DNA from 2 places in the Peribacillus sp. NPDC097264 genome. Region 1 is predicted to be linked to the other one. Evidence: riboswitches for the same ligand, from Rfam matches in the RefSeq annotation. Region 1 holds a riboswitch; the other holds the start of a gene.
What was found. A riboswitch is a leader RNA that binds a small molecule or an ion and turns the genes downstream of it on or off. The one in region 1 is predicted to bind FMN.
Positions count from the first base shown of each region.

Region 2: linked by a shared signal. The riboswitch ahead of ACQKL0_RS07890 (ECF transporter S component) and the one ahead of ribE (riboflavin synthase) in region 1 are both predicted to bind FMN.

Region 1 is NZ_JBNNSR010000010.1:55,036-71,151, reverse strand. Features, by position in the region: gene ACQKL0_RS16340 (winged helix-turn-helix transcriptional regulator) at 1-279, shown strand, start outside; gene ACQKL0_RS16335 (hypothetical protein) at 710-1,051, shown strand; gene ACQKL0_RS16330 (FecCD family ABC transporter permease) at 1,310-2,284, opposite strand; gene ACQKL0_RS16325 (FecCD family ABC transporter permease) at 2,304-3,302, opposite strand; gene ACQKL0_RS16320 (ABC transporter substrate-binding protein) at 3,314-4,246, opposite strand; gene ACQKL0_RS16315 (ABC transporter ATP-binding protein) at 4,249-5,037, opposite strand; gene ACQKL0_RS16310 (DHH family phosphoesterase) at 5,229-6,398, opposite strand; gene ACQKL0_RS16305 (methyl-accepting chemotaxis protein) at 6,623-8,128, shown strand; gene ribH (6,7-dimethyl-8-ribityllumazine synthase) at 8,187-8,657, opposite strand; partial or broken gene ribB (3,4-dihydroxy-2-butanone-4-phosphate synthase) at 8,721-9,323, opposite strand; gene ribE (riboflavin synthase) at 9,342-9,980, opposite strand; FMN riboswitch at 10,129-10,259, opposite strand; gene ACQKL0_RS16285 (GNAT family N-acetyltransferase) at 10,547-11,137, shown strand; gene ACQKL0_RS16280 (tryptophan-rich sensory protein) at 11,361-12,089, shown strand; gene megL (methionine gamma-lyase) at 12,116-13,291, opposite strand; gene ACQKL0_RS16270 (DEAD/DEAH box helicase) at 13,556-14,692, opposite strand; gene ACQKL0_RS16265 (ATP-binding protein) at 14,744-16,018, opposite strand.
Region 2 is NZ_JBNNSR010000004.1:152,364-168,479, reverse strand. Features, by position in the region: gene ACQKL0_RS07900 (helix-turn-helix domain-containing protein) at 1-506, opposite strand, end outside; gene ACQKL0_RS07895 (ferredoxin) at 793-1,041, shown strand; gene ACQKL0_RS07890 (ECF transporter S component) at 1,176-1,748, opposite strand; FMN riboswitch at 1,919-2,051, opposite strand; gene serA (phosphoglycerate dehydrogenase) at 2,391-3,965, shown strand; gene ACQKL0_RS07880 (hypothetical protein) at 4,056-5,270, opposite strand; gene sigX (RNA polymerase sigma factor SigX) at 5,236-5,817, opposite strand; gene ACQKL0_RS07870 (ATP-binding protein) at 5,992-7,785, opposite strand; gene ACQKL0_RS07865 (response regulator) at 7,782-8,498, opposite strand; gene ccsB (c-type cytochrome biogenesis protein CcsB) at 8,782-9,960, opposite strand; gene resB (cytochrome c biogenesis protein ResB) at 9,953-11,599, opposite strand; gene resA (thiol-disulfide oxidoreductase ResA) at 11,618-12,148, opposite strand; gene ACQKL0_RS07845 (pseudouridine synthase) at 12,347-13,087, opposite strand; gene ACQKL0_RS07840 (spore maturation protein) at 13,365-13,904, opposite strand; gene ACQKL0_RS07835 (nucleoside recognition domain-containing protein) at 13,907-14,500, opposite strand; gene ACQKL0_RS07830 (D-alanyl-D-alanine carboxypeptidase family protein) at 14,493-15,653, opposite strand; gene ACQKL0_RS07825 (FAD-dependent oxidoreductase) at 15,845-16,116, opposite strand, start outside.

The sequences.
Region 1 (16,116 bases):
TTAATGAATGGACCAAAGAGAACGAGTGAATTAAAGCGCATTATCCCAAATATAACTCAGAAAATGCTGATTCAAACACTTAGAGAGCTTGAAGCCAGTGGACTTGTGAGCAGAAAGATGTATAATCAAGTACCGCCAAAGGTTGAATATTCATCCACTGAACTTGGAGAATCTCTTAAACCCATCTTGCAGGAGCTCTGTCAATGGGGAGGCCATTATGCGGAGCAACAGTATGCAGAAGGTGAATTTGAAATCGTTCAACCAGAAGAGGCTTCTTAATGAGGAAACCAACTTATAACACCATGGATATATATATTGAATTATTGCTCACAGTTTAAGAAAGGAGAGTTAAAGAAAAGTTAGTTAACATAAACCCCTATTATCGGTATGACTGAAGAGGAAACAAATAATGTATTTCGAAGATATACTCTATGATAAATACAACTTATTGCTCGTATACCTAAAAAATAGAATAGGGGAAACTATGAATAAACATTTTTTCATCACTCTTTTTGTTGTTTATTTAGTCATGAACCTTACAGACAATCTTAACTTTTTAAATAGCTGGTTACTCACTGAATTAGTTAGATTAATAATGTGTCTTTTATCAGTTCTTTTAATTGCATTTATTTTTGGAAATAAAAAAAAGTCAGAAACAAATTAACATAATTCAACTTATCGGTTTAAGTATTCTTGGAAAACAACCTAAGTGATTAGCTCCCTGAATTGTCCTATTTTATATGTGCTTTCTTTTGGAGATTTTGAGGGTATTTATATCGCTGCAATACATTTTGCTAGAATGCTTGCAAATGTATTGCAAAGTGTATTGCAAATGCAATTTTCTAGTACCCATCATTTTGTTAGGCTTTGCCTAACTCCACACCCTTGGTGGGGACAAAAATCCCTTATGCTCTTCAGTTTTTCTTCAAGGTATCCATTGGAGAGATTACTTTTGAAAAATCAAAAAGCCGTTATCTTTTTAGATACACAATATCTGGATCATGAACGGGCCCAATATCTTCATCCTCCATATCTAACTGTTGAACAATAAAAGAGTCGAGATCCATGCCCGTAAACTTCCCTTTAGTCGATAATTCCTTCATTCTAGATCACAGTTAGCACTTATAGTTGTTCAAATTGAGGAGTTATGCTTAGAGGAATTTCAATTCAAATCGTACCAATGGAGCTAAATTTAGAATGACTCCTGCACAATACAGGAGTCATCGTTTAGCTGTTTAAACTATAGGTCTTTTTTTAGACTGTCCATTTTATGGGGCACAGTTCATGGAAACCTGGTTTTTTAATCCGATCAAGCTGTCTTCCTTAATAAGTATAGGAAGTAAGGAGCTCCGATAATAGCGACGATGATTCCAGCTGGAATGGTTTGTTCACTATAAATGATGCGGCCTATTGTATCAGCGAAAACTAAGATGGCTGCACCAATTATGGGAGATAAGAATAAAAAGCTCTGATGCTTGGAACCGACCAACTGTTTGGCGATATGAGGAGCAATCAATCCAATGAAACTAATACTCCCAACGACCGAAACCGCTGAAGCCGCCAATGCTACCGCAATGATCAGCAAAAGGGCCCGATCCCTGTTCAGGGAAACGCCCAACCCTTTCGCCACCGTTTCATTAAGAGCGAGGAGATTCATTGCCTTTTGCTTCCAAAGTAAAAACGGTATCGCCACCAGTAGCCAGGGAAGAAGCGCTAGAATAAAGGGCCAATCGGCTCCCCATATATTCCCTGCGAGCCATTTGGAGATGAATTGGACATCCTCCTGTTTAGCGCTTGAAACCAGGATGATCATTAATCCCGATAATGCTGAGGCAAACCCGACCCCCATCAGCACGAGCTTGATCGGCTGGATACCGTTTTTCCTGTCCAACGTGAAGAGGACGATCAGCCCGGCTGTAATGATCCCACCTAAGAAACCTACTGCCGGTAACTGATAGGTATAGGAGTCTAAATTGGCGTCAACGAACAAGTAAAATAAGGTAATTGCAACCCCTGCTCCAGCATTTATACCGATAATACCTGGATCAGCCAGATCATTTTTGGTCAATGTCTGTAAAATGGCACCGGATAATGCCAGCGACATCCCTGCTAAAGTTAGGACCAGGACGCGAGGAAACCGAACGGAAAAGAGAATGAATTCCTCTTTGAATGTCCCATCCCCCAATATCGTCGGAATGATTTGAGAGATACCGACTGAGGAAGGTCCTAAGCTGATGCCGGCAAGGATACTTATGATCAGTAAAAGGGTCGTTAAGCTATACATCCATCGTACATTACTTTTTTTACGCAAAGAAAGTTCGACCTCCTTTCTTTACCAAGACCAGGAAGAATAGGAACCCGATTAATGAGACCAATGCAACAATGGGGATTTCCAATGGAGCAATTACGATTCTACTAATGAAATCTGTTAGAACCATAAAGGATCCGCCGATTATAATCGACATCGGGATGATCAAACGGTAATCCGCCCCCACGATCTTCCGGACGATATGCGGAATGAATAAGCCCACGAACGACAAATTCCCTATCAGGGCTACTGCCGTTCCTGCTAAAACGATGACCACGAACATCAAAATCACTTTGATCTTCTTCGTCTTCTGTCCAAGCCCTTTCGCCACTTCTTCATTTAAGCTAAGGACAGTCAATGGTTTGCTATAGACAGTCGCCAACACTAAACCAAAGATGATGAAGGGGACAATGATCAAAGCATCCCATGTTGTGCTGATCAACCCTCCAGCCGTCCATGTACTGACATTTTTCGATACATTGAAAAGAATGGCTATACCACTTGAAATGGCCTGTAAAAAGAGAGAAACGGCCGCTCCCGCTAAAACGAGCTTTAGCGGAGATAAACCGTTTCTAGACGTGATACCTATTCCAAATACAAGTAGCATACCAATCATTGCACCTATAAAAGAACTGAACATAAGCATTAAGAAGGTGATTCCGGGAATGAAGGCCAAGACCAGGGTAAGAGCTAAAGTAGCACCTGAAGTCAGACCGAGTAGACCCGGATCGGCAAGAGGATTCCTTGTCATCCCTTGCATGATGGCCCCGGCAACTGCCAACGCGGCTCCCACGAAGAATGCCGCGATGACACGAGGAAGACGAATTTCTCTTAGCACATCATAATAGGGTCCACCGCTTCTTCCGATAACAGCTTCATATAAATCTTGAAAACTCGTATTTGCTGCACCATACCCTAACGCCAAGACCACGACCACCATCAAAACAACGAACGATAAAACCATTTTGCTTATAATAGAATAGGAGACTTTCATCGAATCTCCCCTTATTTACCTAGAAAAGATTCTTCGAAGAAGTCTAGTTGTTTATCGAAAGAATGGGCATCGGCGAAATAGAATGCAGAACCTTCCGCATAAAATACCTTTTTATCTTTAACCGCCGGTATTTTGTTGTACCAAGTAGAGTCCATGAATGAAGTATCTTGTCCTTCTTTCACTAAATTAAGAACTAAATAATCCCCAACATAGTCACCTAATACTTCTTCGGAAATTCCAAAAAATCCAGGCTCAAGGGCAACATCTTTAACAGCCTTCGGCATGTTCAATCCCATTTCTTGATACAGGATTTCCGTTCCACGTCCCCAGCTATCGCCAAATAAATAGATTTGCTTATCAGAGTTACCAGCAACCGTTATAGTAGCATCTTCTCCGATTTTATCTTTGATTTTGTCTCCTACTACTTTCGAACGTGCTTGGAAATCTTTAACCCACTTAGTCATTTCCTCTTCTTTATTGACTACTTTACCCACTTCGATACGTTGGTCGATGTAATTCAAAGCACCGTATGTGAAGATTACGGTTGGTGCAATCTCTTGTAATTTTTTAACGTCTTCCACATCATTAGAACCGATGATCAAATCTGGATCAAGTTCAATGATTTTCTCATAATCCGTGCTTGCTACCACTTCAGCATCCGGATATTTTTTGGCGAAATCCGGGTTATCTTTTGACCATGAATCCATACCGACTACGTTGATACCCATTTCCATTAAATCTCCCACGAATAACGATAAAACGACTACGCGTTTTGGATCGGCGGGAACTTTAACCGTACCGTTTTCCGATTTATAGCTGATCGTACCCGATTTTTTTGCATCATCCTTGCCTTGCGATGTTTCTTTAGTCGATGATTCATCATTTCCACAAGCCGTTAAAATAACCATTAATGCTGCAACTAAGAATAAAAGCCATTTTTTCATGTTCATTCTCCTTTTATTAGATCGTATGTGATGCAAACTGGTTTACCTGTACGGGGGTCTTTACTGATTTCCGCGTCAATTTTAAACACTTTCTTCAGTACATCTGGACTCATCACTTCTTCTGGTGTGCCCGCTTTTATTAAATTCCCACTCTCAAGAGCGATCATGAAATGTGAAAACCGGGCTGCATGATTCAAATCATGTAGAACCATCACAATGGTCCGATTTTCCTTTTCATTCAAGTTCTGCAAAAGCTCCAATACTTCAAGTTGATGGGCCATGTCCAGATAGGTTGTAGGCTCATCCAAAAAAATGATGTCCGTGTTTTGCGCAAGTGCCAAGGCAATCCACACCCGCTGTTTTTGACCTCCGGAAAGTTCATCTACAGAGTTGTGTCTAAATTCATATGTATTAGTAGACTTCATGGCCCAATCAATGATTTCTTTGTCTTCTTTTTTTAGGCCACCGAACCCTGATTGATATGGAAAACGACCATATGAAACCAGTTCCTCGACTAAAAGTCCTACTGCACTATCCTGTGTTTGTGGCAAGATCGACAGTTCCCTCGCCAATTCTTTCGTATTCTTTTTTTGTATTTCCGCTCCATCAAGAAAGACCTGTCCATTTTGATAGGGAATGATTCTTGTTAAAGCTTTTAATAACGTTGATTTTCCACACCCATTAGATCCTATGATTGTAGTAATTTGGCCATCGGGAATTTCAATCGTCAAGCCGTTAACGATCACTTTTTTGTCGTATCCAACTTCAACGTTACTAACGTTCATTCGCATGTAATCATTACCTCCCCTTTCACGCTGAAATTGATAATCGTTATCAACTACTTAACAATAAGATTATTCAGTATAATCGAATCTTTGTCAAGCGTTTTTAGGAGAAAAGAACTAAGGTACTACCCTCATTTTTTTCCCTCCATATAACAACTGCAAATAACAGCCGCCCAAATTTGGACAGCTGCATTGCCTTACCCTCTATTCACAAACTCTTCGTATCTTTCATCGTTCGCAAGCCAGGCTACATATTTACGTTTCGTGTATTTTTCCGCTTCCTCGAACGTATCAAACGATTTCTTTATCAGTTTTCCATTCACTTCAATGATCCACTCTTCTTCTTCATCATTTTCATAAATGAAGATATCCTGTTTATCTCTCGTTGAATATAGGCAACCTTCTGGTGAATTCTTCACATTCAATTGGTTCTTATGAGCGTCGCGCTTAATCGGTTCAGAGAAGAAGGTCTTCTCGACGAATTGGCTGTATGCTTTTTCCGACATCGTACAACCTGCGGCTTTTTGATGGCCGCCCCCATCATATTTCCCTGCAACCTCAGCTACATCTATCTCATCATGGATGGTGCGGAAACTGATTCTTTTGCTTCCGACCATAAGGATCGCAATATAATCCAGATGGGAAAATTCTTTTGATAGCTCATTACCCAATTCCGAATGGTAAGACTCGGCATGGACCACCCCAACTGTATGAGGACCGACCGTAGCCTGATACACTTCTCTTTTTTTCCTATTTATGTACCGATCCACACGACTCTCTTCCACTCCCAAAAGAGTCTGTTCCACTTCATCAAACGCGAAGCTTTCAGCTGATGAGAGCTTATGGGCAATCTTCGTTTCGAATTCTTCAATCGGAATCATGAAGAATAAGTCATTCAACCGCTTGGCCGTTACATTATTATTGGCCTGCCATTCCCATGTATCATATTGTCGAACCAATTCAACGAATTCAGAGAAAATCCGGGAAGGCTCCAGCCACTTTTGATCCACCGCATATTGATAGAATAAAGAAGTGGCTGCCGTTTGTTTGCCGTCTTCCTGTTCAACCGTAACAGATGCCCAGTCATGTTCATTCAAATGCAGTGCCGACTTATGATGGTCGATTAAAAGTGCATGTCCTCCATCCTCAACGAATTGCGTAATCATTTTTTCATTATCTTCATTTACCGAAAGATCGGTAACAATCAATGTATCCTCGATATTCGCCTGCTCAAGAAATGCTTCGACATTCTGATTAAGGCGGCCGATTGAATTATAGCTAACTACCACGTCTTCCCCGAATGCAAGCTTCGCGACGATTCCGCAGCCGACCCCGTCTAAATCATTATGTGTAAAAAGATAGTACACATAAACCCCTCCTAAAAACTAATATATTTACTTTTCCCTAAGAAATGATTTTCAATTGCAATCTTTACAATTGTAGCATAATCACATCCGACTATTTTAACACGGTTCCACCCAAAACCGCTTTGAACGTAAAAAAAAATCGACCACCTTCAATTTTTTTCTTTATTTTGTAATATTTACATCGTAATATAGATGAGTTACTAAATAGAAATCGAGGTATGACAATGTATCAGTTCAGATCAGATCGTGCATCAAGAGAAATAATAAATAACTCAAGACACTCGGCCATCATCATCTATACACTATTCACGATTGCTGCCGGCCTCCTATTATCATTCACAGTCGGCATACCGACTCTAAACATTGGAATCATTGCCCTTTTTAGCATCATCCCCGCCGTTGTGGCCTCCATTTTGATCAAGCAAAAAAAATGGACACTCGGGGTGCCCTATCTTATCGGCATCACGATCAACCTTTTATTCGCTTCGATCATCATCCAGTCCAGTAGCCCTTTGTCATTGGTCCTGTTATATCTAGGGCTTCTTTTTGCGTCCATTTATTACGATTATTATCATGTCATCTTGTCGATCGTCCTATATTCAGGGTTCCTGATTTACCTGATTTTATGGTCAGAACCTTTTTCCATGGTTTTATCTGAAAAGGGCGTCACTGTACTTGGTATCATTCTTTTATTTATTTTAACTGCCATTTTATCCGTCTTTTTCAGTTTAATCGGTAGTGCTTCGATTAATGTCGCTTTGGTCGAGCTTGCTAAGAGCCGACAAACGGAAATCAAGACCAAGGATATGCTTGACGAAATCACCAAATCCGTTCATGGATTGACCGACTTTTACAATGAGCTGCAAGCCAATGTCCAAGTCACTGGAAATATCTCCAAGGAAATCACGAATGCCTTTATAGAAGTCACAAGGAATATTGAATCCCAGGCATTTAGCGCCAATGAAGTGAAAGATTCCATCGATTCATTCGATGTAGAAGTTCAACAGGCCACCCTTGCATCCGATAAAATGAAAGTCCATACGGTAGAAAATGAATCAAGCACCAAAGATGGACGTCAGGCGATGATCATCCTTGCCCAAGATATTATATCCGTGGGGGAAAAGGCTAAACAGACCGCCTTCTTAATGGAAGAATTGAATCAACAAAATAAGCAGATCCAAACGATTCTGGCAACAATCGAAGACATCTCGGACCAAACGAACTTAATTTCCTTGAATGCCTCCATCGAGGCGGCACGAGCGGGGGAACATGGGAAGAGCTTTGCCGTGGTTGCGGATGAGATCAGGAAGCTTGCTGTAAACAGCCGACAGGCGACCAATCAAATCCAGCAAATCTTACATCATATCTCCATCAAGTCTAATGAGGTGACAGATGGCGTGAATCAGAGCTTGGATGTTGCAGGCATGATAAAGAAAAACTCCGAAGATGTCGAACACGTTTTCAAAGAGATGGAAGGAAACACGCTCCAAGTCATGGAACAATCGATCAAACTTCAAACCATGCTTCAAGCTTTGACGCAAAACTCGAGTACGGCAACGAATGAAGTGACCAATATTGCCAGCATCGTACAGGAAAATGCCGCTTCCCTGGAGGAAGTCGCCGCGAGCGTGGTGGATCAGAATACCCTCATTACCCAAATGGAAAGTAACTTCTCCAGTTTTGAAGACCTTTTAAGAAGCCTGGAAAAGCTGACAGTCAGCGAGAAGTAATTTGTTTGTTCAAGAAGAAAGCCGCGGATGGTTGCCCTTCCGCGGCTTTCTATCTAATTTATTGTTCAATCAGTTTTCCAAGGTTCGCCATTTCTATGGCACTGACCGCTGCTTCATATCCTTTATTTCCCGATTTCGTGCCGGCCCGTTCAATGGCCTGCTCGATATTTTCCGTCGTCAATAATCCGAAGATGACCGGAACGCCGGTATCCAAAGCAACGGAGGCCATTCCTTTCGCTGCTTCATTGCAGACATAATCATAATGCGAAGTAGAACCTCTGATGACCGTCCCTAATCCAATCACTGCGTCGTATTTCCCCGTGTTCACAAGTTTCTTGGCAATGAGCGGCAATTCAAATGCTCCTGGCACCCAAGCGATGTCCACGTCATCCTCGTCAACACCGTGGCGTTTCAGACCATCCAATGCTCCGCCCAATAGCTTGCTTGTAATGAACTCATTGAACCTTCCAACCACGATTCCCACTTTCAGTCCCGATCCGATTAATTGTGCTTCGATAATTTTCCCCATGTCTATTTCCTCCTCATTTTAAAAACATCATGCATTTTGAATGTATACCTGTTCTTGCGATGATTCCTTTTGCTTACGGTATTGTACCAAGTCCGCAATCGTAATGAATTTCAGGTTGAATTTATCCGCAATTAGTTCCAAGTCGGATACACGTGCCATGCTTCCATCTTCATTCATGATTTCACAAATGACACCTGCTGGAGCAGCCCCACATAACTTGGCCAAGTCGACGGAGGCTTCCGTATGTCCCGTGCGGCTTAACACGCCCCCTGCCTTGGCTATCAACGGAAAAGTGTGCCCCGGGCGTTGAAAGTCCTCGGCAACCGAATCTTCCTTCAAAAGCTCAAGGATGGTAATGGACCGCTCGAACGCACTGATTCCGGTAGACGTGCTTTTATGATCGATACTTACGGTGAAGGCCGTCCCATGATGATCGGTGTTATCATTGACCATCGGATGCAAGTTCAGCTTTTTCGCCAACTGTTCGGTAATCGTCGTACAAATCAACCCACGGCCATGCGTCGCCATAAAGTTGATGGCTTCGGGTGTCGCCTTTTCTGCAAGCACCACGAAATCCCCTTCATTTTCGCGGTCTTCATCATCGGAAATGATGATTACTTTCCCAGCTTTCAAATCTTCAATCGCTTCTTCAATGGTATGGAACATCCTGTACACCTCCATTTATTAGAATCCATGCTTAGACAAGAATGCTAAATCCAGTCCTGGTTTTGATTCGCTGTTTTTCATTTGATGTATGATATATTTCCCTAACATGTCGTTTTCAATGTTTACGATATCGCCTGCCGCCTTCCTGCCCAAAATGGTATCCTGATGGGTCAAGGGAATGAGTGATACAGTCAGCAAATTTCCCTCGATGCCGAATATCGTCAAGCTTGTCCCATCGATGGCAACAGATCCTTTTGGCATACAGTATGTACTGAGCCCTTCTTCCAGCTGAATCACATAATAGACGGCATTTTCTTTTCGTTCTTTTTTCATGATGGTGCCCGTTCCATCGATATGACCTGAAACGAAATGGCCGCCGAAACGTCCATTAGCACTCATCGCACGTTCAAGATTCACTTCTGAACCTGGTTTCAATGTCCGGATCGATGAAGCTTTCACCGTTTCCGGCATCACATCGACCGTAAATAAAGTCTGTGTGAAGGAAGTCACCGTCAAACAGACCCCGTTAACGGAAATGCTGTCTCCAAGATGGACATCTTCCAGTACTTTCTTAGAGGAAATGGCCAGTTCCATGCTGCTTCTTCCCTTTTTCATGGAATGAACCGTGCCGATATCCTCAATGATTCCGGTAAACATAGTTTCTCCCCCTTTTATACACATATAAAAAACCCCTTAGGATGGCCTAAGGAGTTAGCAGGAGAAATGAGTGAAAAAAATGGTATACCTAATAAACCCATCATTTCATATTCTGAAAAAATAGGCGTACGTATACACTTGGATTTCACACGTCCTTCTCCCATCCAGACTGTACTGTCGGCTTTGGATTCTCACCAAATCCTGCCTTTATCAGGCTCGCGGGCTTAGAATTGCTTCATCACCGCCGGTTGGGATTTTCACCCGACCCCGAAGGACTAACTATTTTTTTGAATCTTCCATTATTTTAACACTCTAAAGTACGGATGTAAAACATCTATCCTAAAATGAATCGATAGTTGCAAGCACTTCCTATAAGAAAAAGAAGGAAACGATCCTATGTAAGCGACTATAGCCGTGGTGCTTACATATCAATGGATCCCTGCCATAATACAAATCTCGTATACACGATCTGAGTGAGATGCTAAAATTTGATTCCATTATTTTCTTATAAATGTGACAAATCATGATATAATAATTGGAAAATCAAGAATAAATGGGGAATTCAAATGGGAAAGACAAACCTTTTAATGGTTCAGCACAATCATATCGAAAGTGAGCGTATCATCTTACGTCCGGTTTCGCTTGATGATGCTGAGGATATGTATGAATATACATCTGATGAAGAAACGACACGTTACCTTTACGACAAACATAAAGATTTGGACCAGACTAAGAACTTCATAGCGAACTATTTCTTGGAAGAGCCTATCGGCAAATATGCACTCGTGTTAAAGGAAGACAACAAAATGATTGGGGCTATCGAATTCAGAGTGCATGAATCGAACAAATGTGGAGAACTGGGTTATACTTTAAACCGGAATTTCTGGGGTAAAGGCTATATGACCGAAGCGGGAAAATCAATACTGGAATTAGCCTTCCATGTTTTGGATTTGGAGCGAGTATTTGCTGAATGTGATGTGATAAATGCCGCATCCGGGAAAGTATTGGATCGCTTAGGCATGAAGTGTGAAGGGATTCACCGTAAAAGCCACATGACGAAGGGTACATTATTAGACAGCGCCTATTATTCCATATTAAAAGAAGAATATGTAACCCCCGAAAAAAAGGATGAAACGGTTGTTAACGCTAAATCCTAATTTTACTAATTAATTAAGCACCTTTAAAGGACCTTGCTGCAATAAAAGTAGCAAGGTCCTTATTTTTTAGACGTGTTGTACCTTTATCCCTTTACAGATCTTGAATACCTTCTTTTATCCACCAAGTAAGAATCCTTCCTTCCGATGTGCTAAAAAAGGTTATCTCTCCAATTTAAAAGGAATAAGATAATATGTCCCAATTTCATTCAAAGGAGGAAGACACATGCTAATTGTTCTTATCAATCTTGTTGCCTATCTGTTCGTCATCACGATGAACTTCCTGGCTAATTACCTTCCCTTCAATGGCCAAACCTCAGGGGAAGTTTCCGGGAAACTGGACGTTCTTTTTACCCCAGCCGGCTATGTATTCTCGATATGGGGATTGATTTATTTTCTTCTTGCCATCTGGGTAGCCAGACAGTTTATGGGGAAACACAAAACAAGTCCCGCATATATGGTCTCTTTCCCATGGTTCGCCTTAAGCTGTATATTTAACGGAGCCTGGCTATTAGCTTGGCATTACGAATACTTCCTGTTATCCGTCATCATCATCATTACACTTTTATTGACCTTGATTGTCATTTACACAAACATTATAAAAGTGAGGCATGCCTTTCTCGACTTGATGCCCTTTTCCGTCTATCTAGGATGGGTGAGCGTCGCGACCATTGCTAACATTTCCTACTATCTGACCTATATCGGCTGGAATGGTTTCGGGATTTCCGATGTAGCATGGACGATCGCCCTCTTACTCGTAGCCACGGCTCTGGCATTCATCTTTGCCATCAAAAACAAGGACTGGTGCTACCCACTCGTCTTCGTCTGGGCCATCATCGGAATCGGCGTAAGGAACAGCACGCCCCATCCTACAATCACCACCACATCCTATATCCTGGCCGCCCTCATCCTCATCCTATCCATAACCGTCCTGATCAGGAACCTCAGGAAATAATTCAGGAAATAAAAGGGGTCAGACCCCTAAAACGCCTGTTCAAGGTCAGACCAGATGTCATGCCAGGATTCTAGGCCGACGGAGAGCCGTATGAGTTGGTCGGTGATGCCCATCTGCGTTCTTGATTCTTTTGGGATGGACGAGTGTGTCATCGTAGCGGGATGCTGGATCAAGGATTCAGCGTCTCCTAGGCTGACCGCGATTTTTATAAGCTTCAAGTTATTGAGGAATCGTTGGGCATCCTGTTTTGTCCCCTCCAGTTCAAAGGAAATCATGCCTCCACCGGATTTCATCTGTTTTTCCATGATCCGATAATCCCCTGATTCTGCGTCGCCTGGATAATAGACGGCCTTAACCCGTTGATGCTGTTTCAGCATGCGAAAGATCTCCGTTGCATTAGAAGCGTGACGATCCATCCTGACTGGCAACGTCTTCAATCCCCGCAACAGCAACCATGCATCAAATGGCGAAATAATCCCTCCGATATCCTTTTGTGTTGTCATGGCCACCTGATTGATAAACTCCTTCTTTCCGACAATCAGACCCGCGACAACGTCCCCATGTCCACAAAGATACTTCGTAGCACTATGAAGGACGACATCACATCCAAATTCCAGTGGCTTCTGTAAATATGGAGTGGAAAACGTATTATCGACCACAACAGGTACATTATTCTCCTTGGCGACTTTCATGACCAATGCTAAATCGATCATTTTCATCGTCGGATTAATCGGCGTCTCAACATAGATGCAGGTCGTATTCGGACGGATCATGCTCCTTAGCTGGTCCTCCGTTTCCATATCGCAAAAATCGTGGGTGATCCGGTATTTTTCCTCCATCAGTTGAAGAAGGCCGAAAGTACATCCATACAACCCTTTTGAACAAACGATATGGTCATCGGCTTTGGTCAAAGCAAAAAGGACCGCAGACACGGCAGCCATCCCTGAACTGAACGCAAGTCCCGCTTCCCCGCCTTCCAAGGCCGCAATCTTCTCTTCCAGCACCCGAACCGTCGGATTTCCCAGCCTCGAGTAAATGTATCCATCTTCTAAACCAGCAAACCGGTTTTCCCCTTGTTCGGCCGTATCGAACGTAAATGTCGAGGTTTGAAACAAAGGTGTGGTCAAGCTTCCTAAATGCTCCTTCGAATCATATCCTTCATGAATCACAGCTGTTTCAATATGCTTATATTTCTCTCCCATTCTAACTCCCCCTATCCAAATAGCTATATCTATCATATGTTAAAAAAACATATTTTGGAAGCGTTTTCAATGTAAGTCGCCTGGGCATTCGTACAGGATCAGTCCTGTTGCCCTTGTTAATCATCCACAAAGCTTGTGAAGCGGCCAGTTTTCCTTTAAAAAGCTTGCAATCTATCAAATAGGAACGTCAAATGAGGATAGCCGGATTACGCTACAGAACATAAAAAAAGAGACAGCCTTCATGGCCATCTCCATTCTTCATGCCTATTCTTCTTCTACGATATTCCCACCATAGAAAGTGACTTTCGTTAAGGGGATTTCAAGTTCGCGAGCCATTTTCTTCAACTCACGCTCTTCTCTTTCCGTCACGATCGAGATGACCGTGCCATCCGCTCCGGCACGTCCCGTTCTACCAGACCGATGAATATATTGGTCAATGTTTTCAGCCATATCAATATGAACGACGGCTGTCAGTCCTTTAATATCAAGTCCACGGGCCGCCACATCGGTTGCAATCAACATCGGTGACTTTCCAGAACGAAGCTTACGCAACGCTTTTTCACGATCGACTTTATTCGACTCCCCGTGAAGTACGCCCATTTCGATGCCTTTAAACTTAAGCTTCTCATGTAACACGCTAAGCTCGGCAATATCGTTCAAAAAGGCCAATGCCTTCACATCTTTCAATCTTGTGATTTTCTCCAAGATTTTGGACTTTTCGCGTCTTTCGACTACAAAATAAAGATGATCGACCTTCGAATCCATTTTTTCACTTTTATCAACCTTGATCAATTCTGGTTCATTCATGAATCCTCGGGCCACTTTTTCCGTTTCTTCGGGAAGGGTCGCCGAGAACACCATGATTTGGCGGTCCTTAAGCGTCGTTTTGATAATATTGTTGATTGTTTGCATATGCTCGGGAATGATCAATTGATCTCCTTCATCGAGTACGATCGTTTTCACTTCATGCATCTTCAACTTCTTTTGGGCAATCAATTCATAGACACGGCCTGGTGTTCCCGCAATCACTTGCGGATGCTTCTTCAGTTTGTCCAACTGACGCTTCACATTGGCGCCACCAATGAAGGCTGCTCCAGAAATACCGCTACCTTCCGACCAAATCCGAATCTCTTCATTGATCTGCATCACCAATTCCCGTGATGAAGCCAAGATTAAAGCTTGGGGGGATTTTTTTTCAGGATCTATTTTTTCAAGCAATGGCAGTAAATAAGCAAGTGTCTTTCCCGTCCCCGTTGGAGATTCGGCCATGACGTCTTTTCCTTGTGCAATGACAGGAATCGTTTTCGTTTGTACCGGCGTAAGTTGTGCAAAGCCTGACTTTTTCCAGACTTCCTGGATAAATGGCTTTCTATCGTTCAGTAATACAGGTAATTCGCTCATATCGTTCTCCTTTAATAAAAAAACTTTTCATATCCTTTATAGTACCATTTGTTATAGGGTAGTAGCTAACGGAATCCGAATTGTCACCGTCGTCCCTTTATGTTTCTCACTTTCAAATCGCATCTCACCATTCAATCGATGGACAATTTTCTGACAGATGGTAAGCCCGATTCCCGTTCCCTTTTCTTTTATCGAATAAAACGGTTCACCAATTCGCTCCAACCGCTCTGGCTCCATCCCGATCCCATTATCACTGACCATGACTATAGCATGATCATCGATGATTTGCAGGGATATGTCAATTTTTCCATTCTCACCAACAGCCTCGATGCCATTCTTGATGAGATTGATGAATAGCTGTTTAAGCTCGATCGAATCGGCCATGACTAAAACGGGGTCTGCCCCTTTCACTTCAATGGCCATCTCAATATTGTTCAGGTTCGATTCAGCTTTCATGAGTGTATACACTTGATGCAGGCAGTCCCCAAGGTCCAGCTTACGGAAGGTGACATCCTGTTTCTTGCCAAGGACGAGCAACTCGCTCGAAATGATATTGATGCGTTCAATTTCCTTTAACATGATGTCAGTATGCAACGGGTCGACTTCCTTGGTCATATCCATTAATTGCACGAACCCTTTTAATGATGTCAACGGATTTCTTATTTCATGTGCCACGGCTGCCGAGAGATGCCCGATGACGGAGAGCTTTTCAGACATGATCATCAATTCCTCTTCACGCCGGACCTTGGTAATGTCCCGGACGATGGCATAGATTCCAAGTAACTCCTTGTGGACAATGATGGGCAAAAAGGTGACACGCATGATTCGCTTTTCGTCATCCATCCTCTGGATATTCGTTTCGAAGTGTACAGCTTCTCCCTCCAAAGACTTGATAAAATAATCAGATGCTTTTTCATTTTCGATCAAATCGATGAAGTATCCCGCTTGTTTTGCTTTTAATGCCTCACCTCGGACCCCGAGGAACTTTTCGGCTTTTGGATTAACCGACATGATCCTGCCTTCAAGATCCAATTGTAGAACACTATCTGGATTGTGCTTAAACAAGGATTGATACTGCTCATCCTTCAAGTTGAATTCCTGTTGGGACCGCAACATTTTCCCTGTCCAATACCGGATGATGACATAGAGAATGATCCCGGTTATGAATATATAGATCCACCCCTTCGAATGCTGGAACATCGCATAGGTGTGAACATTCTCTTTTGCGCGGGACATCGAGATGTAATCGGTAACAAAAATCCATAAGGCCCCAATGATCATATATATAATAGCTACTTTACCTGCAATTTTATGTGAATGGTTCATCGCGTATCCTTTATATTTATTTTTTGGCTTATTATTCCCAACTCACTCAAAAAAAAGTCCTCATGCACTACACATAAGGACTTTACAGCTATTGTACC
Region 2 (16,116 bases), on a different contig from region 1:
TGCTGAGCAAGTAACTCTCGATTTTGTTGGTTGGCATATAAAAAACCCTTTACGAATTCCTGTACTCGTTGATTCTGTTGTATCGGATAAAAAGGCCTTTCATTGTGGACAATATGGGATATAGTTTGGATAAGAAGATTGAGTCTTCTCCAAAAATCCGGGGTGATGTTTTGGTATTTCCACCCATTTAGTGATAAAGGAAGAGGCCACTTTTTGAAATAAGAGGCCAACGCCCCTCCTCCTTGTTCACTAATCAAATACACATCATTTTTTTCCGTTGGTTCGATTAGTTTCAGTTCAAGAAACAATTTTATGTTTTGAGATAACTCCTCCCGGGTAAAACGAGGCATAGTCCCAAATATGTTCGTCAGACCAAATAAATGCGCATCCTGAATAGTCTGGGACGATTTTTTACCCTGAAGCATATGATAAATTGCGTAGATGGAACGCTCACCTTGGAACTTTTGTATCGCATATAAAATGATTGCTTGAAGATAATTGTTCATGAAACTCACATCCTTGTTCCATTTATCCAATTATATTGTAACAAAAATCTGCAAATACCGCCTTTTTTTATGTCATATATGCAACGATATTTGTGAATAAACAACTAAATACGTACTCGTTATAAAGAAATTTTCCCAATAATTTGTGTTGACTTTTCATATACTGCCGTATTATCGTTACATTTTCTATTGATAAGTTCGGCATTCGGTCTTACAATAAGAAAGAGATGTTAATCTATAATAAAAAGGTTTTGAGTTGTAAATCAACTTAGGAGGGGTTTTATTCATGGCTAAATTTACTATTGTTGATAAAGAAACATGTATCGCTTGTGGAGCTTGTGGAGCTGCAGCACCAGATATCTATGATTATGATGATGAAGGAATTGCTTTTGTTACGCTAGATGATAACGAAGGAATCGTTGAAATCCCCGATGTTCTTATAGATGACATGATGGATGCATTTGAAGGATGCCCCACAGACTCTATCAAAGTCGCAGACGAATCATTCGAGGGCGACGCTTTAAAATTCGAATAAGAATAAAAGCCATTTTCATTTTGAGAATGGCTTTTTTTATGTATTTTTTAAAACTTCTCCCCATACATTAAAGAGGCAGAAACAACCCAGTTATCATCTGGTTGTTTCTGCCTCTTTTTATATATTAAGCATGTTTATATAACACTTGTTTTATTGATCCATGTTTGGAGTTTAACAAATAATAGCATGAAAACGGAAGTAATGAGCACTCCTTTAATGATGTTAAAAGGGAGTATTGCCGCAGTTACGAATTGTCTTGACTCTGGTGCGGTCATGGCATCCCATCCCATAAAGAAAGTATATGCCGGTAAAAAGACATAATAGTTCAAGACACTCATAATTAGCGCCATGGAAACTGTTCCGGCTAGCAAGGCAAATGTCATTCCTTTTTTCGAACTTATTTTTTTATATACATAATATGTTGGCAGTATGAATAATACCCCCGCTATAAAGTTAGAGATATGTCCAACCGGTACACCCGTATCGCTTCCAGTCATGACCATATCCAATAAGTTTTTCAGGAATTCAACTAAAACTCCTGCAAGCGGTCCGAAAATCAATGCCGCCATCAGTGCTGGGATGTCACTAAAATCAATGTTCAGAAAAGGCGGAAATCCCGGAAATGGAAAATTCAAAAGCATTAGTAGGTAGGAAAGACTTCCTAGCATTGCAAGTGTGACCATCTTTTTAACTTTGTTCGATTTCATAGTTCTCTCTCCTTCTTTTTCTTGATCTACCTTGAAAAAGAGGTTAGGGATCCTTCATGAATGTTGATGTTCAATAAAAAACCCCTTAATTCCGACAGAATTAAAGGGATAAATTAAAGGTTTCATCAAACAAACGTTCAGCACTTGACTGTTTGAACGCATTCAGGAACCTCCATCTTCTCCCATCCAGACTATACTGTCGGCTTTGGAATCTCACCAAATCCTGCCCTAAGGCTCGCGGGCTTAGAAGAATTTTTCTTCATCACCGCCGGTGGGGAGTTACACCCCGCCCCGAAGATAGACCTATAAAATTAATTTACAATTTTCATTATAAATGATTTTTCTTTTTTTGAATAGTATTTTCATCGCAACTATGAATTTACGACAATCGAATATTACACTTTTATTCATTTTAAACAAAATATGTATTTATAATCACGACATTTTACTCGGTCTAAAATAATTTTTATTTTTAGAAAATTACGACTCAAACCCTTTGCCCTTGCGGTTTTGGACGAGTGAATTTCAAAGCAACTTTAATTAAAGCGCTTACATATAGGTATGCCAAATTGACAGTTTTCCCATTTCAATTGTAAAATTAACTGAAATTTAAGAGAATTTTACCTAGGAAGGTGTTTACACGTGTATCAGATTTTAGTAGCAGATGCCATCAAACCAGAAGGACTCGGACCGCTTTCAGAGGCATCCAATATTCTTCTTATTCAGAAGACTGTAGAAGAAGCAGCAAACGAACTTGATCAGATCGATGCAATACTGGTTAGAAGTGCAACAAAAGTTACAGAAGATTTAATGAACCGCATGCCAAAACTAAAGATCATTGCTCGCGCAGGTGTCGGCGTTGATAACATTGACATTCCTGCTGCAACAAAACGAGGAATCGTTGTTGTGAATGCTCCTGACGGAAATACAATTTCAACAGCTGAACATACATTTGCCATGATGGCTTCCTTGATGCGCCATATTCCGCAAGCTTATGCTTCCCTGAAAAATGGAGAATGGAAACGATCTTCTTATACAGGAACGGAACTTCGCGGAAAAACTTTAGGCATTGTTGGTTTCGGACGAATTGGTGGAGAGATTGCCAAACGCGCAAAAGTTTTCGGCATGGAAGTCATAGTTTATGACCCATTCTTAACAGCCGATCGTGCAAAAAAAATGTCCGTAACTTCCCTGACTTTAGATGAATTGCTCCCTAAAGCAGATATAATCACTGTACATACACCTCTAACGGACGAAACTAGAGGGTTAATCAATAAAGAAAAGTTACTCACCTGTAAAAAAGGCGTGTACGTATTAAACTGTGCGCGTGGCGGAATCCTTGATGAAGATGATTTATATGAAATGATTGTCGAGGGACATGTAGCTGGAGCCGCATTGGATGTTTTTGTTGAAGAACCACCGCTTGGCCATAAATTACTTGAACTTGATAACGTCATCGCTACTCCTCATTTAGGAGCTTCCACTAAAGAAGCCCAATTGAATGTTGCCGTTCAAGTCGCCCAAGAAGTATTAACCTATTTTGAAGGTAATCCTGTATCAAGTTCAATTAACCTTCCAGCCATTTCTAAAGAGGTGTTTGAAAAGGTTCAGCCATTCTATCAACTAGTCCAACAAATGGGCTCCATTGCCTCACAATGCATGAAAGAAGGCATTCAGGAGATTTCCGTAACTTATGCAGGTGAATCATTGGACTTCGACACCGCTATTCTAACAAAAAGCCTAATAGCAGGCTTCTTCAAATCAAGAGTAGATGCTTCAGTTAATGAAGTGAATGCGCTATTGGTTGCTAAAGAGCGTGGCATTACCATTGGCGAAAAGGTTTCTACTGACTCTCTAGGTTATTCTAACCTGATCAGTCTAAAAGTAAAAGGCGACACTCGCGAATTAACCATTAGTGGTACTCATATCGAGAACTATGGTTCCCGGATTGTCAATCTGAATGGTTTCAAAATTGATTTCCATCCAGAAGCTAATTTACTTTATATCCAACACACTGATAAACCTGGAGTAATCGGTAACGTCGGTAAAATTCTTGGTGATCATGCCGTAAATATCGCGACTATGCAAGTTGGTCGTAAAGAAGCTGGCGGGGAAGCTATCATGGTATTGAGTTTCGATAAACCATTAGAAGATAATATGAAGCAATTCTTAGAGGAAACACAAGAAATTACTTTCATGGCCCGAATAGCTTTATAATTTCCACTTAAGGATGCCCCACTAGCGGGCATCCTTTTTTTGTTGAACGACCCTCATCTGCCTCTCACATCGCAAGCATGCACTTGACCTTTAATTAACTAAGTTAGGAGCAACGGGTACTGTAATCTCTTCCGATAAATTCAGAGAACCTACCATTTCTACAGGGGAGTTTTCAAACTTCACCTTTGCATAGCCAAAGTCTTTAGCTGTAAATAGAATGACTTCCAAACCTTGAAGCGACTCTGAATCATTCTTCAAGCGGCCTTCTTGTGCCAGTTCTACAGTTACTAAACCCCCATCATATGTTAGGTTCTCCCACTTCAAACTCTCCGGTAGAGCAGAAGAAATCCCTTCTATGCCAGGTTCCTCCTTTGCCGCTTGTAGGGCCTCTTCCATGTTCTGATAATCGATATTGCTAGGCACAAGGAAACTTGAAGATGATTTATCCGTGTGATAAAGAAAGAATGTGCGATTCTTGTGCTGGGGAATTTCTTCTTCTATTACTGTTCCGGCATGAGCAAAACTGGCACCAGATTTTCCGTCCGTTGTAAATGTCACTTTATCAATATTTAGATAGGATAAGGTTTCTTCCATGGTTCTAAGAAACACGATATCCTCATCCAACAGATTACTGCCTGCCCGTAATTCGATATTTGCTGTGTTGTTGGTGGGAACATGGGATACCTTAATATCTAGAGGGAAATAATCGGACAGGCCATATTTTTTCTCATTAATGGTCGACATCTTTTTTACCACCTGATCCAAGGCTTCCGTTTCTTCGATAGTATCGACTACAAAAGATAGAGGTACGATAAAATTCTGTTGGTGATCAGGCACGCCTAGAGTTATTGTCGACTTCCCCCGCAAATCTTCTGAGTAGATCGCACGAATGGGTGTTTTTTCTTTTTCCACTTGTTGAGATTTACTTTTCAATTCATTTTTTTCTATTGGTTCGCCCTCAATATCTTCCTTTACATCCTGCTTTTCATGTGATTCAATATCATGCTTTTCTTGCTTATCCAAAATGATCTTACTTTCTGAAATGGCCAATTTTCCATTGCCGTGGCTATTAACCTCCTGCTCTTGAGATTCATCTTTTCCAATCATCAGTGAAGATCCAATGATCATCATTAAGAATAAGGAGGCAATGCCCACAATACGAGGAATCCAAAGTTTTTTACGGTTTCTTCTTTGCTTACCTTCTATCCTCGAAAACACTTCTTTCTTCGAGCGTTTATCTTTTACCTCCGGAAGTTGGCGAAGCAAGTCCTCAATTTCTCTTTCTTTCCAACGGGATTTCTTCAAAGGAATTCCTCCCCTCTTCTGATGAATCATCCATCATTTTTTTAATCGCTTTTAAAGCGCGGTGTTGCGTTGTTTTTACCTTACTTTCACTCCAATTCAGTACACCCGCGGTTTCTGAAATGGACATGCCTTGTATGTACCGTAAAATAATGACTGCTTTTTGATTAACAGTACATCGATTCAAGCAACGATATATCTCTCTGACATTATCATTCATAATGGCCACTTCTTCGGGAATCGGCTGATTATCTTTAATCATCTGACCATCCCAATCAATATTGGGAATGATTTTATTCTTCCATCCTTTTTGTTTCCGAAAATAATCAATGGTCACATTTCTCGCAATGGAATACATCCAGGTTTTTTCACTACTATTGCCTTCAAAACGATTATAGGCCTTCATTATCCTTATATAAACTTCTTGAACCAGGTCCTCTGCCGTTTCACGGTCTTTGGTCATATAATAAATGAATTGATAAATTTCCTGGTGATATTTTTCATAAAGATCGTGGAAAATGGAATTCATTATTTCTCCACATCCGTTCATAATTATAGTCGATATTTTCATATGAAAGTTACATACTTATTTTATACTAATTACCCAATTCACTCCATATACTGCCCGCAAATAAAATATGGGCAAAGGCAATTAGGAGAATCCAATTGCCTTTGCCCACTCTGTTTCTCATGTATCAAGATTATTTGCCAAGCAATCTGACATTTATTCAGCATTTTCCAATATTCGAGGTAGAATAAAGCTGAATGTTGTTCCCTTTTCTGGTAAACTGTTCACCGAAATATATCCATCATGTGCATCAATGATATTTTTAACAATGGCCAGACCTAGGCCCGTACCAGACCGTCCACGGGTACGTGCTTTATCCGCTTTATAAAATCTCTCGAATACGAATGGTAAGTCTTCTTCCGGAATACCTGAACCAGAGTCCTTCACATCTATAATCAAGCCTCTGCGATCACTCATTTTTTGAATGACATCGATTTTTCCGCCTGCAGGAGTATGACGGATTGCATTATCAATTAAATTCGTCAATACCTGCTCAATTCTATCAGGGTCAAAACTCCAGTTGATCCCATCGTCTTGAAGATGCGTCGTAATCGTGATCCCTTTATCTCTAGCCAGTCCATAGAACTTACTTGTAATCCTCTTTAAATAGGGGGAGACGGAAACCAGGTCATAAGTAAGGTTCATTTTCCCTGATTCCAATCTGGCTAGATCCAATAAATCATTAACTAAACGTCCCATCCTCAACGATTCATCATAAATGATCTGAGCCATTTCCATTTTTTCAGCTTCACTGCCTGCTATATCATCTACAATGGCTTCACTATACCCTTGTAGCATCGATATCGGGGTCCTTAACTCATGGGACACATTGGCAATGAAGTCCGTCCTTAGTTTATCCATGCGACGTTCATCACTCATATCACGGATGATGGCGACAGCACCGCGGATATTATCTGCAGTTGAATATAAAGGACTGACAATCAGTCCCCAATTTCTACCCTGTAAAGTAATTTCTCCAACTTGTTCCTTATCATAGGACTCTGATTCGTCAAATAGATTCATGAGTACTGATGGTACATTCATATTGTCTTCCCGATTGTATCCTTTTTCAAAGTACCATGCTTGCAAGAACCGGTCAGCTGGAGGATTCGTCTCAAGGATAGTACCATCTTTATTAAAGGTAATAACCCCGTCTGCCATACTGCTGAGAATGCTTGCAAGGTGTTCCTTTTCTTGACTGAGGGCATTCATGTTGAATTTCAGCTGTTTTCTCATCTGATTAAATGCAATGGCCAACTCACCTATTTCATCCTGGGTGAGGATGGGAACCTTGGTATCAAATTTACCACGAGCTATGGCCAAGGCAGCTTCCCTCATTTTTACTAGTGGAGCATTGATTCTCGTAGATAAAAAGAAAGCGAAAATCGTTGTCAATATTATAGCGATCCCTGCAGCTAAGAGGATGAACTGCGTTGTGGATTTCGTTGTTTCTTCCATCGATTCCAATGACTGAATCAAGAAAACCTCATCCTGCTGACCATTTAATTCAAGAGGAACCCCCACTACAATTGCTGACAATGTATCTTCATCTGTCCCCTCAGTCGAAAGCATCATCTCTTTTTTTACAGTTTTTCTCTCTGTAAATACCTTTAATAATTCGGGATCATCTTTAATGAATTCAGGCGTTATCTTAAACCCATTCTCATCAACAGATGAAAAGACCATTTTATTGTCATTCAAGATGATCACTTTCGTTTCATCACCTATCAATTCAGAAGCTATTTGGAGAACTTCGTCTCCAGTGCCCCCATGTTCATTCGTGACCGTAATGATTTGCTGTGCCATTTTGGTTAAATCATTTTCGACATTCTCTATCTGAAAATTATCAAAGAATTCAACCAGAAGTACAGTCAAAACGATCAGAACAAAGGATACCAGCAAAAGAATCGTTGCCCAAAGCTTACCAACAACACTGCCCCATAGCATCAGTCGTTAATAACTTCGAACTTGTAACCCACGCCCCAAACAGTGACAATCATTTTGGCAGCATTTTCGGATATACGGTTTAACTTTTCACGCAAGCGTTTGACATGCGTGTCCACAGTTCGAAGGTCTCCAAAGAATTCATAATGCCACACTTCTTTTAGCAACTGCTCACGATCAAAAACTTTATCGGGGGATTTCGCCAAGAAATATAATAATTCATATTCTTTTGGCGTGAGAGATACTTCCTTGCCATCCGCGAGCACACGATGGGCATCATTATCAATCGTTAGGTGGGAAAATACGATTACATCTTTTGCTGATGCTTCGGTTTGCATGTAATTTGCATTGGAAGAACGGCGCAATAACGCCTTGACCCTTAATACAACCTCACGTGGACTGAAGGGTTTGACAATATAATCATCTGTCCCCACTTCGAATCCTTGGACTCTATTCACTTCTTCACCTTTAGCGGTAAGCATGATGATAGGTGTCGTTTTTTTCTCTCTCAACTCCCGACAGACTTCAATACCATCTTTGCCAGGCATCATAATATCCAATAAAATTAAATCATAATCATTTTCTAGAGCTTTCACTAAAGCCTCATCACCATTTTCAGCTTCATCAATTATGTATTCTTCTCTTTCTAAATACATTTTTAGCAAGCGGCGGATTCTTTCTTCATCATCCACCACAAGAATTTTAATAGCATTATACATTTCGTAACCAGCCTCCTATCATTTATTTTACAAAATGAAAGCTTTAATGCCTAATATTATTTCTTAACAAATCCAGATAAACAGCCAATTCTATAGGCTCTTCCTTAACTTTTCACTATATTGTCACAATAATTACCACAAGCTTTCTAAAAGCCCTCTAGGATTTATTTCCCTAGCAATAACGCTTTAATCATAAAAAAGGGATCGTTTGGTAGGAATATCGATAAAATTAACGACATTACTATCAAAAGACCCCCTTCATCTAATGATAAGGTTCCCTTAATTAGGCATATGAATGCAAACCAGCGATAACCAAATTCACAAATATCAAATTGAATATCATGATGGCAAAACCAATGACCGCAAGCCAGGCTGATTTTTCTCCCTGCCATCCCTTAGACATACGCAGATGTAAAAAGGCTGCATAAAACAACCAGGTGATAAGGGCCCATACTTCCTTCGGGTCCCATCCCCAGAATCGTGTCCAAGCAATCTGGGCCCAAATCATGGCAAAAATAAGTGCCCCGAGTGTGAAGACCGGAAATCCAATTAGAACGGAACGGTAACTGATTTCATCCAGCAAGTTCAAATTAACATTTTTAACAAGCGGTTTTATTAGAGCAGCGACTCTTTTCCGAGAAATCAACCTTATCAAGCCATACAGGACGAGTCCTGCACCAATCGACCATATGACTGTGTTCAGTTTTTTCGCATTGATTATTGCAGGCATCTCCACCAATGGTTGAAATTGTCCCTTTTCAATCATAACCCCTTCATGAGGACCAACCAAGGCAGGAAGTGTATATTCCTGTTTGGCTGCCATATCTTTTTTATCAACCCAATCAAAACTAGCTTTATAATCCATCATGGAGAAAGTGGAGGATACTATTACAAGTGCAAGTGTACTGACTAACGTATACATGATGATTTCAAGAAAAAATGTCCGTTTACTTGCTTTTGTCTGTTCCACCGATTTAACCAGATAAATGATAGCGGCGATAAAGCTAATGGCAAGAATGGACTGCCCTGCCGCTGCAGTTGTTACATGGATATGTAGCCAATCACTCTGCAAGGCTGGTATGAGCGGCGATATTTCCGTCGGAAACAGACTTGCATACGCAATGATCAATAATGCAATGGGGAGGGCAAACAACCCAAGGACGGGCGTTTTATAAAGAAAGTAAATCAAGATGAATGCCCCTACCATCATCATGCCGAAAAATGTTGTAAATTCAAACAGGTTACTAACAGGTGCATGGCCCGCAGCAATCCATCTTGTAATAAAATAACCCACCTGCGCTGCAAATCCTAAAATGGTCAAGGTGATTCCTAATTTTGCCCAGTTATTTTGTTTTTTCTCCTCTGCTCCTTTTTTATCCTTTATCGAGCCTCCAAAAATAAAGGTCGCAATTAGATATAAAAAGAAGGCCGCATATAATAAATTACCGCTCAAATCAGCCATTTAAAACTTCCCCCTTATTAGAAGATTTCTCCTCTTCTAGTAAATCTGTTGGTTCACAAAGTGGTGTTGATTCAATCGCATTTTTTATATCTTTCTTAATGCCATGCCAGTTTTTATTGGTATGGCCGGCTATCAAAATCTCACTCTCATTTCTTTTAATCCATATACGGCGATGATTCCAATACGAACCTTGGATAACACCTATCATGAAGATAATTCCCCCGGTGAAAAGAATCCACAATGTAAGATCTTTCCTGACAGTCAAAGCTGTAACGTCTTTCGTTTCAACTCCAGCAAAAGCCAGTTTATATGTATTTTCTCCTAATGGTTCCACCGTCTCTTTTATAGCTACGAAACTCACTTCTCCATCTGGTTTATCTGGGGTCTTCATATTAAAGATAAATGCCGGATTATTCGGAACCTTTGATATCGTCGTCGGTTCTCCTTTTTCATCAAATTCGAAATCGGGGAAATAACTCATTAACTCGACAGAATACCCTTTATTCAATTCATACATCTTCTGCGGATTATTCAAATCCACCGTGATATTTCCAAATTTCTCTTCTGTCTCTTTATTGATGAGATTAAAAGACATGGTACTAAGCTCGTCCAATTTATAATCCACCTGATAATAAGCAAAGTGATCGTGTTTCAAGGGTTCATTCACTTTTATTTTAAAATCCTTAACTTTATCAAGTTCTGCTTTTTCACCTGGCAACGCTTCATTTTGACGCTCGAACAATGTCACATCTGCTTCATAAGTCTTAGCTATCGTACCAGTTTTATCAATGGCGGCACTGAATTGCTCGTCTTCTTCATTCTCTTTATCATAGACTTCCAGTGTGAATTCATTATTCTTAAGATAATACTCACCATTTGTACCAGGAATCTCTTTTGTCTCGCCTTCCCTTAGCCAAAGCACTTTATCAATATACATTCCAGGTACTGAGCGTAGTAAAGCCCCAATTAAAAAAATGATAAGTCCGATATGGTTGACGTAAGGGCCCCAACGTGAAAAACGGCTTTTTTCTGCAAGAATGTTCCCATTTTCCTCACGTATATGATAGCGCTGCTTTTTCAACCGCTCTTTTACTTCTTCCAAATCTACTCCCTGGCCATCAAGCTTCGTCACTCCCGATACCCTTTGTCGCTTCATGAAACCATCATGGCGAGTAATTCCTTGTTTCTTTAAAGACCGATATAATGGGAAAAAGCGGTCGATACTTGCAATCAGAAGGGATATGCCCAACATCGCTATAATGATTAGATACCACCATGAACTGTATAAATTATGAAATCCGAATTCATAATACAACTTCCCTAACGTTCCATACTCCGATTGGTAATGTTCGGCGGGTGTTACAGAAGAAGGGATATACATTTCCTGTGGAAATATTGTTCCGATTGCAGAAGCAACCAAGGCCAGGACTATAAGGGTAACCCCAACCTTAACGGAAGAGAAGAAATTCCAGACTTTATCAATGATCGTTTTGTTATAAGTCTGTGAACGTCTGGCACTTCCCTCATAGCGCATATCAATTAATTTTTTATCTTCTTTATCCAGGATACTCCCGCAAACTTCACAAATTTTTGTACCATATGGATTTACATGGCCACAATCGCATTTTACTTCTTTCATGTCAAAAACTCCCCAGTATTATGGTTTAATTCTCTCCATATGCTTTTGGATGCTCTCTTCTGTCAAGGCTCCGGTAATGATATCTATTACCTTTCCTTCTTTATCTATCAAGAAGGTGACCGGTAAAATATCAACGCGATACGCATTCTCCACTTCCCTGCCTTTATCAATCATGATTGGGAAGGTAAGATTATGTTTTGCAGCATAATTATTGACCGAATATTCAGACTCCCCTACATTGACTGCTAATATCTCAACACCCTGGTCCTTGTATGTTTGATATTGACTTTCCATATAAGGCATTTCGTATTCACAAGGCTTACAATATGTACCCCAAAAGTTCAGGAAAACACCCTGTCCTTTATAATCCGACAACTTATGTTCTTTGCCTGCCATGTCAGTCAAAACAAAATTAGGAGCTTCCTTTCCTTTTTGAAGACTGTCATTCTTATCTTTAGTGAAGTTCGTATAAAGGGCAAACACTAAAGCTGCACCTAATAACAGTAGAATGATGGTCCTGCTCACTAGGCGTCGCTTTTTTCTATCCATAGAAATCCTCCTAAGGCAGCTCTATATTTCACCATACCAATATAACATGTTACACGATGACCATATTTTGAAGATTCGTCGACACCTTTTTCGTATCATGAAAGAAAAGGAATTTACAGGCTGTTTTCCACCACCCCATTCAACCGCTTGGATGAATGGGGTAACGGTTTCAACCTGTTAATAAAGAGAAAAAACGTATTACATTCTCCGCTGTTTAGGGTCAGTCGATGCCATCGTCCGCATTAATTTAACTTCATGGGGAGTTAACTCTCTTGAATCTCCCGCAGTCAGTCCATCTAATGTTAAGAAACCATATTGCTCCCGTTTTAATTTAATTACAGGATGGCCTATCGCTTCAAACATCCGACGGACCTGGCGGTTTCTCCCTTCATGGATAGTGATTTCTATAATGGCCGTTTCCTTTTTCTTATCAGTCGTCAGTACTCTGGTCTTAGCTGGAGCTGTTTTTCCATCTTCAAGCATGATTCCTTTTTCTAATTTCCTTAGGCTCTCACGTAAAGGAATGCCCTTCACTTTAGCTACATACACTTTGTCGACTTCATGTTTTGGATGCATGAGTGTATTCGCAAAATCCCCGTCATTCGTTAAAACCAATAAACCGGAAGTATCATAATCGAGACGACCTACAGGATAAATCCGTTCTTGGACGAATGGGAAGTAATCCGTTACGACTTTTCTATTTTTATCATCCGAAACAGCTGAAATGACTCCGCGTGGTTTGTAGAATACGAAATATACAGGTGGTTCTTTCTCGAGTGGGATTTCATTGACCTGTACTTTGTCATTAGGACCTACCTTCACACCTAATTCTTTCACTACTTTACCGTTCACTTTTACCTTGCCTTCTAATATTAGCTCTTCGGCCTTACGACGCGATGCTAATCCTGCATGTGCTATTACCTTTTGTAATCTTTCCATCTATCTTCACCTCATAGTATAATCATTCGTTTGTTATTGTCTGTACATACACAATCATACAATTATTACATATAGCGAGGCAAAAACAAAAGGTTTTTCGTGAATATGGCCGTTTCTTTTATTATTTCATCCATTTAAGATCTGTTATATAGGCTGGTTTCCATAATGAGTGTAACATAGCTTAATTTTCCATGGCAAAAAAATGTATCCTTTTCTTAAAATCGTAAAATATAGGATATCAATAAAAAAAGGAAATGGATACATCCATTTCCTCGGCTTACTTTGTACCAAAAACAAGCGTGACCACAACCACTGCTGCTATAACCCCGACTAAATCCGCCAATAAGCCAACCTTGAGTGCATCACCCATTTTTTTAATTCCCACTGCTCCGAAATATACAGTCAACACATACAGGGTCGTATCTGTACTTCCCTGGATTGTAGCCGCCAAGCGACCAACAAAGGAATCCGGACCATATACGGAAATCAAGTCACTCGTCATCCCTAATGCAGCCGTTCCCGATATAGGACGGATGATCGCCAGGGGGAAAACCTCAGCCGGGAAGTGAAGAAAGGCCAGAATCGGTTTTAATGCCTGTACGAAGGAATCAAGAGCCCCTGAGGCTCTAAACACCGAAATGGCGACGAGCATTCCCACCAAGAAAGGGATAAGGGAGAAAGACATACTGATTCCTTCCTTCCCCCCCTCTACGAAGGTCTCATAGGTGGGAACCTTCTTATACGTACCGTATAATAAAATCGAGAGAATCAAAAGTGGTATCAACCAAATCGAAATGGCGGTCATCCATTGTAGCATTCCTATTCCCTCCCATTCCGCTTTCTCCTGTAATAAAAGTATCGATCTATCGCTATTCCCCCTACCGCCGAAATGGCTGTAGCCACGATAGTTGGAAACACTATGTCAGTCGGGGAGACGGCATCGTAATTCATCCTTATAGCAATGACGGTCGTTGGGATCAATGTCACACTTGAAGTATTCACCGCTAAAAAGGTAACCATCGAACGGCTTACGGTCGCTTTATTACCATTTAATTTCTTTAACTGCTCCATGGCTTTAATCCCTAATGGTGTCGCTGCATTTCCCAATCCAAACGTATTCGCCATCATATTGGATAAAATATAGCCCATTGCAGGATGATTGGGAGGGACTTCAGGGAATAACCATTTCATTAAAGGCTTGAACAAAACGGATAGTTTTTCGAGCAGCCCCGATTCTTCCGCGATTTTCATTAACCCCAGCCAAAAAACCAGAATGCTCATCAAGCCTATCGAAAGGGTGACAGCTTCCTTGGCGCTAACAAAAAGTGCTTCATTCACCTGATTCATGGTCCCATTAATCATGGCGAATACTATACCGATTACCGTCATTCCAACCCAGATATAATTAACCATTTCTATCTATTCCCAATACTGCTTCGAATAGAGCAGCCCACGAGGACTGAAAAGATTGCTGGTTGAAACTTTCTACAGTTTCACCATAAAAGATGGAACGCGAACCGACCTGTTTTCCATCCAGATAGATATAAGCCTTGCCCACTACTTCCGGAATATTTCGTTTGTCTTCCCAACTCTTCTTCGGCTTCAGGAATTTCATTTTAACCTTTATTGAATTCCTTTCGTCCTTAGTAAGAGGATAGGAAAAATCATTTTTGAAATAAACATGCCCTCTATACGTTTTATTCTTTATGTCCTTTATGGCGCCTTCAGGAAGAATTTCAGTCAAACTGTAATTCTTGAAAGCAGATTCATACATATTGATGTGGTCATTCCAATCATCCGGCCCATTCAACGTGACAGCGATAAGATTATGATTATTTTTAGTCGCTGTAGTGACCAATGTCCGCTTTGCAAGTTTAGTATAGCCCGTTTTCCCGCCGGTACAATACTCATATAATTGCGTGAGTAGCCGATTCTTATTTTTCCATACATAATCCCAATTCTCGGTCGAGTTAGGGGCCCGATGTACTTTAGTGCCGGCTATCTTGGCATATGTCTTGTTTTGCATAGCATAACGGGTGAGTAAAGCCATATCATATGCCGTTGAATAATGATTCTTGGTATTATCCAATCCATGAGGGTTCGTAAAGTGGGAGTTCTTCATACCGATTTCTTCCGCTTTTTGATTCATCATCCAAATGAAACCATCAAGGCTCCCTCCCACCTTTTCGCTGATCGCAACAGCCGCGTCATTCCCCGAACGTAACATCAAGCCATAAACCAAATCTTCAAGCTTGATCTTTTCACCTTCTTTCAAATAAAGGGAAGACCCTTCAGTACCAAAAGCATTACTACTGATTGTTACGGTCTCATCCATTTCTCCCGATTCGATAGCTAAGATAGCAGTCATGATTTTCGTGATACTTGCAATTCGGTTCTTTTCGTGAGCATTCACTTCATAAATGACCCTTCCACTTTCTTCGTCCATTAAAATGGCACTATGGGCACTGACGGCTACGTTGGCTTGAACGCTCTGTAATGGTGCTAGAAAAGAAAACATGAGAATGACCATACACAATTTGGGTATTTCTTTATATAGAAAACGCATGAGTGCCCTCCCGTTTCTTTACTTGTTTTTGTACAAGTTTATGCAAATGGACAAGGGTTATGATTAAATAATCGAAGGTCTTTAAAGATAATAGGAAGGTTACAAGCATAATTCAATTAGGTTAAGGTACAAAAAAACGAAAAAAAACCGATGAACAGACATGTTATGTCCATCCATCGGTTTTTCATCTATTAAACTAATAAAGCAGCAATTTCATCGATCTTCTTCGCTCCGAACACTACTTCCTCATCATTGATGATCATAGCCGGAACACTCATAACTTTATACTTTTTCTTAATGTCTTGGAAATTACTGATGTCGACCATCTCAGCTTCAACATTAGGATTTTCAATGGCGATTCTTTGTGCTCCAACTACAACGTCAGGGCAGAAGTGGCACGCTAAAGATACCATGACTTTAATATTTGTCTTCTTGCTAATTGATTTGATTGAATCCCGAACAG